One region of the Treponema denticola genome, then DNA from elsewhere that is predicted to be linked to it. Evidence: riboswitches for the same ligand, from Rfam matches in the RefSeq annotation. Region 1 holds a riboswitch; each other region holds the start of a gene.
The links. Region 1 has a riboswitch for cobalamin ahead of E4N78_RS11290 (ABC transporter substrate-binding protein). Riboswitches for the same ligand answer to the same signal wherever they lie in the genome.
Positions count from the first base shown of each region.

Region 2: linked by a shared signal. The riboswitch ahead of E4N78_RS04535 (Glu/Leu/Phe/Val family dehydrogenase) and the one ahead of E4N78_RS11290 (ABC transporter substrate-binding protein) in region 1 are both predicted to bind cobalamin.
Region 3: linked by a shared signal. The riboswitch ahead of E4N78_RS09290 (DUF4198 domain-containing protein) and the one ahead of E4N78_RS11290 (ABC transporter substrate-binding protein) in region 1 are both predicted to bind cobalamin.

Region 1 is NZ_CP038800.1:2,391,170-2,394,447, forward strand. Features, by position in the region: gene tuf (elongation factor Tu) at 1-508, opposite strand, end outside; gene E4N78_RS11285 (hypothetical protein) at 763-912, shown strand; cobalamin riboswitch at 1,026-1,206, shown strand; gene E4N78_RS11290 (ABC transporter substrate-binding protein) at 1,369-2,364, shown strand; gene E4N78_RS11295 (FecCD family ABC transporter permease) at 2,366-3,278, shown strand, end outside.
Region 2 is NZ_CP038800.1:1,001,906-1,005,183, forward strand. Features, by position in the region: gene E4N78_RS04530 (MGH1-like glycoside hydrolase domain-containing protein) at 1-721, shown strand, start outside; gene E4N78_RS04535 (Glu/Leu/Phe/Val family dehydrogenase) at 732-1,973, opposite strand; cobalamin riboswitch at 2,282-2,468, opposite strand; gene E4N78_RS04540 (Rpn family recombination-promoting nuclease/putative transposase) at 2,661-3,278, shown strand, end outside.
Region 3 is NZ_CP038800.1:1,948,476-1,951,753, reverse strand. Features, by position in the region: gene E4N78_RS09295 (DUF4198 domain-containing protein) at 1-633, shown strand, start outside; cobalamin riboswitch at 713-915, shown strand; gene E4N78_RS09290 (DUF4198 domain-containing protein) at 1,236-2,054, shown strand; gene E4N78_RS09285 (hypothetical protein) at 2,065-2,250, shown strand; gene E4N78_RS09280 (ZinT/AdcA family metal-binding protein) at 2,339-3,278, shown strand, end outside.

The DNA of each region.
Region 1 (3,278 bases):
TAATAGGAGTATCCTCAGGGAAGCCGTAAGATGCCAAAGTTTCACGAACTTCTTCTTCTACCAAATCTACAAGTTCGGGATCATCAACAAGGTCAACCTTATTAAGGAAGACGATGATTGAAGGTACACCTACCTGACGGGCGAGAAGCAAGTGTTCTTTTGTCTGAGGCATAACCGAGTCCGGAGCAGAAACTACAAGAATAGCACCGTCCATCTGAGCAGCACCGGTGATCATGTTTTTAACATAGTCAGCGTGGCCGGGGCAGTCGATGTGTGCATAGTGTCTCTTATCGGACTGATATTCCAAGTGTCGGGTATTGATAGTAATACCGCGCTCTTTTTCTTCCGGAGCATTGTCGATCTCGTCATATTTTAGAAGCTTATCACCGTACTTCTTTGCACAATACGTAGTGATCGCTGCCGAAAGAGTGGTCTTACCATGGTCAACGTGACCGATGGTACCAACATTCATGTGAACTTTCGTTCTGTTAAATTTTTCCTTTGCCATGAGATCCTCCTAAAAGACGTAGGCAAGTCTAATATTTCCCGCATTAAAAATGACGAGATTAAAAAGTTAACCGGTCTTTCGTAACCGAAAAACAAGCTTAACAAAGAAACAAACCGGAGAAACATAAGACAGTGATTAAAATCAGATAAGATTTAAGCATTTTCTTTATTTAAAGAAAAAAGCTTTTTATCCACCGCCCATAGGTTTTCGGACAGCATTCGGACCCACCTGATCACCTGTAAACCGTAACTCCGATGACTGGTTTGGCATCCTGCGAAGTTTTAAAGATTTCTTTCCTCATTTGCTTAAACAAGGACGGCATCCGCCTGCCTAAAAGGCTTTACGGCAATGCAAAACTTCTAAAGAATACCGATTTAAAGCCCTTTTTAGGCCCTAAATCATAATTTCAATATCAGCGTTCCTTATACCATAAAGAATAAAAAATGTCAATAGGAAAATCATTCATTTTATAAAAAACTCCTTGACATTAATTTACAAAAGTTTTAGAATTACTTTACAATTTTCAAACCATACAGGTGCCGAAATTCGGTTAAAAGGGAAGCACGGTGTAATTCCGTCACGGTCCCGCCGCTGTAAGAGACTAGTCTTTTTAAAATATGTCACTCGGGAAATCGGGGAAGGCTTAAAAAGATGCTGAAACTCGAAGTCAGAATACCTGCCTGTAAAGGACTAAGCCTTGTGCTTTACGAGCGATAAAGTACGGGACACTAAAGGAACTTATAGTATCTTTGTTTTCTCTATAGCTTAATAAGATCCCAAAAGTATCTTTGTACCCGCTGCATAAACTTATACCTTTTAGTTTGAAGCCGTAAAATAAACACACTATTTTTGGGGGAAGTATGAAAAAGATTTTTTTTCGCTCAATGCTGCTATTATTGGCAGTTTCGTTTTTTTTAGGATGCAGTCCTAAGGAAGATCAATCACAAAATTCGGGCAAATCAATGCCTAAAATGGAAGGAGCCCATTATCCTGTAACAATTACCACATATAATTATGCGGGAGAACCTGTAGACCTTACATTTGAAAAAGCCCCGGAAAAGGTTGCCGCCTTTTACCAAAGCCCTATCGAAACAATGCTCGCCCTCGGTCTTTCCGATAAGCTTATTCTTGCAGTCGGGCTTGATGATCCGGTTAAAGACGAATTTAAAGAAGCTTTCAGCAAAGTGGATTACCGCGACAAGCGTCCTGAAAAAGAAGAAATTATCGACATGGAACCGGATTTTATTTTTGCATGGACATCATTATTCGGTGAAAAGCGTTATGGAGATGTAAAATTCTGGCATGACAGAGGTACAAAAACCTACATTTGGCAAAACTCAGGCTTAAAAAAAGAAGATGCTCTCGAAAACGAATATCAGGACATTCTCAATATAGGTAAAATTTTCAATGTAGAAGACAAAGCTCAAGAAATTGTCGATAAGATGAAAACTGAAATTGCCGCAGCAAAAAAACACGTCGAAGGCAAAACAAAGGTAAAGGCCATAATAATTGAAGTAGAAAAAGAAGGCCAGTACCGTGTTTATGGGGAAAGAACTATCGGCGGGCAAATTGCAATGCAGGTCGGTGCCGATCTTGTAGGTAAGGATAAAAAAGGAATAGGCAAGGAAGAACTAATCGAGCTTAATCCCGATGTTATCTTTACGGTTTACTTCGGCGACTATATTGAAAAAGACCAATCTATAGAAATGCTCACAAAAGATAATGCTTTACAAAGCATAGCAGCACTTCAAAACAAAAAAGTTTTTCCGATTAATTTAAGTGAAGTTTATGCCAGCGGCATAAGAACCTATGACGGAATAAAGACAATTATCTCAGGTTTATATCCTGACCTATAATATGCAAAACAATAAAAACAAAGTGCTGAAAATAGTTTTTCTATCTTCAGCACTTCTTTTTCCTTTGGCGGGACTTTTAATTTCCATAGTTCTATCGGTAGGATTCGGAGCTGTACGCATAGCTCCCGCCGAAATCTTAAAAATCGCTCAATTTAAAATCTTAGGTGCCGGAAGCCTTGAAGGAATTAAAAAGTCGGCTATCGACATAGTTTGGATTGTCCGTATGCCTAGGATACTTTTAGCCTGTCTTACCGGAATGGGCTTAGCCGTAACCGGAGTTGTCATGCAGGCAATAGTACAAAACTCATTGGCAGACCCTTATATATTGGGCATTTCATCGGGAGCTTCTCTTGGGGCAACTCTTGCAATCGCTTTGGGCGTGGGTGCAAAACTGGGGCCTAATTATGTAGGCTTGTGTGCCTGCTTTTCCGCCTTTGGAACAGCCTTAATCGTAATAAATGCCGCCAACATAAAAGGCAGAGCCAATTCCGCAAAATTACTGATGGCCGGTATTGCCATAAGCACGATTTTTTCAGCCTTTTCTTCGTTTATAGTCTTTACTACAAAAAACAGGGAAGCTATAAGAAGCATTACCTTTTGGCTTATGGGAGGCTTCGGCGGAGCAAAATGGGAAAACCTCGGACTCCTTGCCGGAGTTATATTTTTAGGAATCTTCTTTTTTATGACACAATACCGCACCCTTAACCTGATGCTCCTCGGCGACAGCGTATCAATTACATTAGGAAAGGATTTGCATATTTACCGCCAAGTTTATCTTTTGATATGTTCCGCCATTGTAGGTTTTTTAGTATACAATGCAGGCATAATCGGCTTTATAGGCTTAATAATCCCGCACATTTCAAGAATATTTTGGGGAACAAATCATAAAAATATAATTCCGTCATCCGTACTGA
Region 2 (3,278 bases), 1.4 Mb from region 1:
TGCTTCAGGAAACCAGATAAAGAAAAAGACTCTCGCCGGTTTTTGGCCCATGCTTGCCGAAATTCCTAACGAAGATAAGGCCGCTCTTTTGGTTGAACATTTATCAAACCCTAACACTTTCGGTGTTGATCATCCTTTTCCAAGCCTTGCCGCTAATGAGCCCGAATATGATGAGGCCGGAAACGGTGCCTGCGGCAGCGTTTTTCCTATTTTAAATTTTGTTGTTATAAAGGGACTTGAAAAATATAACCGTTGGGAATTAGCCCGTGAATGTGCTATAAGACATTTATACTACGTGCTTGAAACCCTTTCTCCCGCAGGAAACTCAAAAAAACAAGGCTTCTTATGGGAAGCTTATTCTCCGGTAAAGGAAGGGCCTGCACATTGGAAGGGAAAACCTGCTTTCCCTAGAAAACAGTACCTTTTAAGGGTCGGCCTTTCTACAATAAGTCTTATGATAGAAAATGTTATAGGTCTTTCGATAAGTCTCCCGCGTAAGACTGTCAACTGGACTGTTCCCAATCTTGAAGTCATGGGTATTGAAAACTTAAGCCTTAAAAGAAACCTAATCACTATTCTTTCGTCCAAGAGCCAGAGGGGATGGGAGATTCACATGGAAAGCGAAAAGCTCTATTATTTTACCATAAATATCCTAAACGAAAAGAAGAAGACCTTGCCGATTCCGTCGGGTAAGTGTTCAATGCTGATAGACAAACTTTAAAAAAGCCGGTTTAGTTAATTCCCTTAACTTTTTGAGTTTCTACAAGCTGCTTTAAAGCCTTAATATAGGCAGCCTTTCTCATGCTGACATTATAGGCTTCTTTTTCATCCCATACCAGCTTGAAGGCTTCAATCATCTTATCTTCAAGGCGCTTGTTGACTTCTTCTTCCGTCCAATAAAAGCTTTGCAGGTTTTGCACCCATTCAAAGTATGAAACGATTACGCCTCCTGAATTTGCAAGAACATCGGGCACAGTTATAATGTTATTTTTTTCGAGGATTTTATCGGCTTCAGGGGTAACGGGGCCGTTTGCAGCCTCGATGATTATGGAAGCCTTAATATTTGATGCATTTTTTTCGGTAATTTGATTTTCGAGGGCCGCCGGAATTAAAATATCGGCTTTAAGCTCCAATAGTTCTTCATTGGAGAGCCTTGTAAAATCTCCGGCAAAAGAATTGAGTTTTTTTCCTTCTTTTTTGTGTTTGAGTATTTGAGGAATATTTAAGCCTTTTTCATTGTATATTGCGCTGCTTGTATCGCTTATTGCAATTATCTTGGCTTCCTCTTTATAAAAAAGATCTGCAGTAACGCCGCCGACATTTCCAAGACCTTGAATAACTACACTTTGGTCTTTTAAGTTTTTATTAAGTTTCTTTAAAATTTCCCTTGTTGCAAAAAGAACTCCCCGGCCTGTGGCTTCTACTCGTCCTTTAGACCCGCCGAGAGGAAGCGGTTTTCCCGTAACAACTGCGGGGCTGAATTCTCCGGCATATTCACTGTAGCTGTCCGCTATCCAGGACATAACCTTTGCATTTGTTCCGACGTCCGGGGCAGGTATATCTATCTTAGGGCCTATAAAAGATGCAATCCGCCTTGTGTATCCTCTTGTCAGCTTTTCAAGTTCCGTTTCTGAAAGTTTTGAAGGGTCTACACAGATGCCTCCTTTTCCTCCCCCGTAGGGAATGTCGGCAACGGCACACTTAAAGGTCATCCATGCAGCAAGGGAGCGTACCTCATCGATGTTTACATCTTGGTGAAATCTTATACCTCCCTTTGCCGGGCCTCTTAATGTAGAATGCTGGACCCTGTATCCGCTAAAAACCTTGATTTTTCCGTTATCCATTTTTACGGGTATTGAAACATGCATCTCTCTTTCAGGGCTTAAAAGGGATATGTAATCGTCTTCTGCCAGATTAGCCGTATTTGCAGCTTCCGTTATAGTGCTTAAAAGTTTTTCGTATGTATTCGCCATAAAATCCTTCTTAAAAATAGTTTATGATGATTATACATTAAAAGCCGTATTTTTGAAAGTTATCAGGGAGAAAATTCGAATTTTGATTTAAATAAAGAAAAACGATTCCGGTCCGCAAAGGGATTTAGGTTTCCTCAAAATGTACACCCAAGGGTATCAATCGGATGTACTCAAGGCTAAACGAAGAAAACTTGACAAAATCTTCAAACAGCCCAAGGAGCAATAGAGGAAATAAATATGATTAACACGATAAATTTTGCTGCAACTCATGAGTCCAAGCAGAGTGCGGCACGGGCAAAACTTGCATTTTACCCTCATAGTCATTGGCAGGTCTTACGGCTCGGAGGTCATCATTGATTTTCGCCTTCCCGGAATAAACCAGTGGCATTTTGAAAACCAACTCTCTCACTTACGTCAGCCGGACTGCTCAGGACTTTCACCTGATTCCCTTTTCACTCCTTAGCTAAAAGGAGCACCAAGACCGAAACCGTTATTTAAACACAATTCTATACTTTTATAAAAAATAAGTCAAGATGTCAAAATCGGTACACCAATCCAATCGAGATTCAACACTCTGACAATTGAAAAATCTACTGTTCTATGATATACTTGATTTGTAAGGGGGATTGAGAGTTAATTGGTAGTGGATAATTTGTAATTTCATTACCAATTAAAAAGAGGTGTGATATGAGTACTTCAAACAGAAAATACAAGGATTCGGTTTTTGTTGATTTGTTCAGTGAAGATGAAAAGGCGAAAGAGAATTTTTTGTCTCTTTATAATGCATTACACGGCACCAAACTTACGGCTACAGCACAGCTGAAAAATGTAAGGCTTGATCAGGTACTTTATATGACATTCTATAATGATGTGTCATATCTTATTGATAACAAAATCATAGTGCTGGTAGAGCATCAATCCACTATAAACCCAAATATGCCTTTACGTTGCCTTGAATACATAAGCCGCCTTTATGAAACTCTATTTGAATCAAAAGAAAAATACAGCCGTAAACTCTTAAACATTCCGACGCCCGAATTTTATGTATTTTATAATGGGGATGAAACCTATCCTTCCGATAAAACATTAAAACTATCAGATGCTTTTATAGAAAAGGCGGTAAAACCTAATCTTGAGTTGACCGTTAAGATAATAAACATAAATCAGCAAAATCGCCATCCCTTGCTTAAAAACTGCAAAACGATGTATGAGTACACAATATTTGTAGAAACGGTACGAAGATGGAAAAAAACAGATCCTCAAAACGGTTTTCAAAAAGCGATTGAAGAATGTATAGCAAATGAT
Region 3 (3,278 bases), 440 kb from region 1:
GCCGCCGATGACGGATATATTCAGCAGATAGCTAAGGTCTTTATTAACAAGGCCGGACTTTCAACCGATTGGCAGTCAAGGGTTGCCGAAGGCTATCCTGAAATTTTGCCCTTGGTAAAGCCATATGAGATTTGGGAGGGCGGTGTTATCCGTGCCCTTGTTTTGGACTCCGATGGAAAACCTGTGCCTTATGCTCAGGTTGAATTTGAAAACATGAACTACGATGTGGATATGGCAAACAAGAAATTTACCGGAGAACCCAAACTGCAAAAATCGGGTGCCGGAATGATAATGGCGGATAATACAGGCGTTTTCGAGTTTATTCCTCCTTGTCCTGGATATTGGGGCTTTGCTGCTCTTGGGGTAGGGAAGGAAAAGGAATTCGGTGGGAAAGAACTTTCTCAAGATGCAGTTATTTGGTTTGAGGTCAGTAAGATTGAAGATGCGGCCGAACAGGCTGATAGCACAAAACAAGCCGATATATCTTCTTCTGACGGAGAGCCTTCTGAAAGAGCAAAACCCAAGGAAGGATTTTCGCCTGCGGCCCTGATAATAGTAATCTTGCTTTTTGTGGTTATGTTCGCTTGGCCTCCTATCTTTAAAAAGATTTCGGATAAGGCTGAAAATAAGTAGGATAGTAAATAGATAACAAATCCCCATTGGTGTCCCGTTGGGGGCTTGCTTTTTTTTTGGAAATATTTATAATTACCCGAAGGTTATAGACAAATAAGGTTCTTAAATTAATTTTTAAGATTAAAAGGGAAACCGGTGAAAAACCGGCACAGCCCCCGCTACTGTAATTGAGTTTGTTTATCATAATGCCTCTATGTATTGGAAGCATAAGCCACTGTTAATATGGGAAGGCGATAAACTTTAAATCATAAGTCAGGAGACCTGCCTATTTGTATTACGAATCCTTCGGAGGGAAGGAAAGTCGGAAAACTCATTATTGCAACTCTATTTTACTGTCAGTCTTTTCTATAAGCGAAGCTGACGCCTTGCGTTTTTCGTGTTTTCTTTATTTAATCTCCGCTTTATTTTTAATTAAAAGTTTGCTGTTCCGTCTTTGGGGGCTTGCTTTTTTTTTGAGAATAAGATAGATTGTAAGTGTTGATTTACATTTGGATTTGAAAAAAAAGATTTTTCCGTGAGTTTAAAGCAAAACTTTTGGTCCTATCTTTTTTGAACTTAAGATTAAGAGTCTTTAGACTAAAATATTTATAGGAGAGTTTTTTATGAAAAAATTTACAGGAATAGTTTTACTTTTATTCTTGGTAGCTATGGCTTCATTTGCACACTTCCAAATGATTTATACCCCGACTTCAGTAGTTGAAGGCAATTCCGTTGACTTTAAGATTGTTTTTACACATCCTGCAGAAGCAGAACACGCAATGGATATCGGTAAAAACGAAGCCGGAGAAATCAAGGGTTTTGAAAAATTCTTTTCCGTGCACAAGGAAAAGATTCAGGATCTTCTTCCTTCCTTAAAGAAAACAGAGTTTACAACTTTAGAAAATACGGCTTCAGCCTATGACCTTAACCTAAATAAGGATAACGGTTTTAAGGGAGGCGGAGACTGGGCTTTGGTAGCTGTTCCTCATCCTTACTATGAAGGTGCCGAAGATGTCTATATCCAGCAGATTACCAAGGTCTTTATCAATAAGGCAGGTCTTGATACGGACTGGAGTGCAAGATGTGCCGAAGGTTATCCCGAAATCATGCCATTGGTAAAGCCTTACGATGTTTGGGTAGGCGGACTTTTCAGAGGTACTGTTGTAGACTCAAAAGGTAAGCCTGTTCCCAATGCGGAAATTGAAGTTGAATATATCAACTTTGATGTAAACATGAAAAAAAGCAAATTTGAGAAGAAGGCAAAACCAAAAAATGCCGCCGCTACTATTTTAGCCGACGCAAACGGAAACTTCTCCTTTGTTCCTCATAAGGCCGGATACTGGGGCTTTGCTGCCCTCGGTGCAGGTAATGTAAAAGAATTTGCCGGTAAAGAACTTTCACAGGATGCCGTACTTTGGATTGAGGCAGTGCCTGTCAAATAAGGATTGCCTTATGACATTGGGAATGGTTTTGACTATTTCTATAGTTGCAGGCGTGATTCTCTTACTCATCCGTAAATATTACAGGATATTTAAGGGTAAGGCTTCAGCCTGCAGCTGCGGAGAAAAAAATATCAATCCTAAGAGCGGCTGCGGTTGCGGATGCTGCGGCTGTTCTGCGGAAAATAAAAAAGGCTAGTTTCTTTTTACTTTAAGTCAAGAATTGTTTCTTGTTTAAATAAAAAGTTAGCTACATATAACTTATATTAACTTAAAGGAGTTTAATTATGGTTAATAAAAGAATGGGTGCAAAGATTGCACTTATACTGGTTACACTCGCAGTTATTTTTACTGCCTGTAAATCAATGCCTAGCACAATCGGAAGCATGAAAGTTGAAGCAGGCAAAGAACTTGCTGCGTGGAAAGGTGAATGGATTTCTATCGATATCGTAAAAGATGATAGTTCCTTAAATGCCGTATACAAAGAAACAGCGGCTAAGATGCCTTATTATACGGAAGATGGTTTAAAAGCTGCTGTTGCAGATATGTATGCAAGTCCTGTTGTAAGTGCAAAATTTGATGGAACAAATACTGTCATATTTACAATTCAAAAGCGGGATGGAAGTAAATTTGAAATGCCTTGCGAGTATAAGTACATCGGTAAACAAGCAGCTCCTGATCAAGAAGGCCTTTTTTGGGAAGCTTTTGAAGCTGTAACCGATACTAAAGAATTAAGGAGTGTGAAATATCTTATTCTGATTCCGCCGGATAGACATGGAGATGGTATCCTTCACTGGCATGGAAGATTCACCTCATATAGCATCTCATGGATTGTTGGAGGTGATAAATCATGGCCGACATATGTTCCTGCTTCAACAACAAAAGAAACAATGGTAAGCAATTTTGAAAATTCAATTAAGTCTATGACTAAATTCAGCCCTGTTTCTCCCTTTGAATCCTATGCCAAGTACGGCAAATGGATTAATACATTATCTATATTTGAAAATACAAGTAAAGAGGTTGAAGCTGCCTATGCAAAGGTTATAAAAGAATTTGCAGGCAAAAATCCCAAAGGCGGAGATTTTACAAAAGCTGAAATTATTGCCGAATTACAGAAAGGAAATAAATCCGTTAAGGACTATTCCCACATGGAATTTATCGTAAAAGACGGAAAAAATGAACTTGTTTTCTATAAAGGAAATAAAGAGGTCTTTAGATCAAGCTATA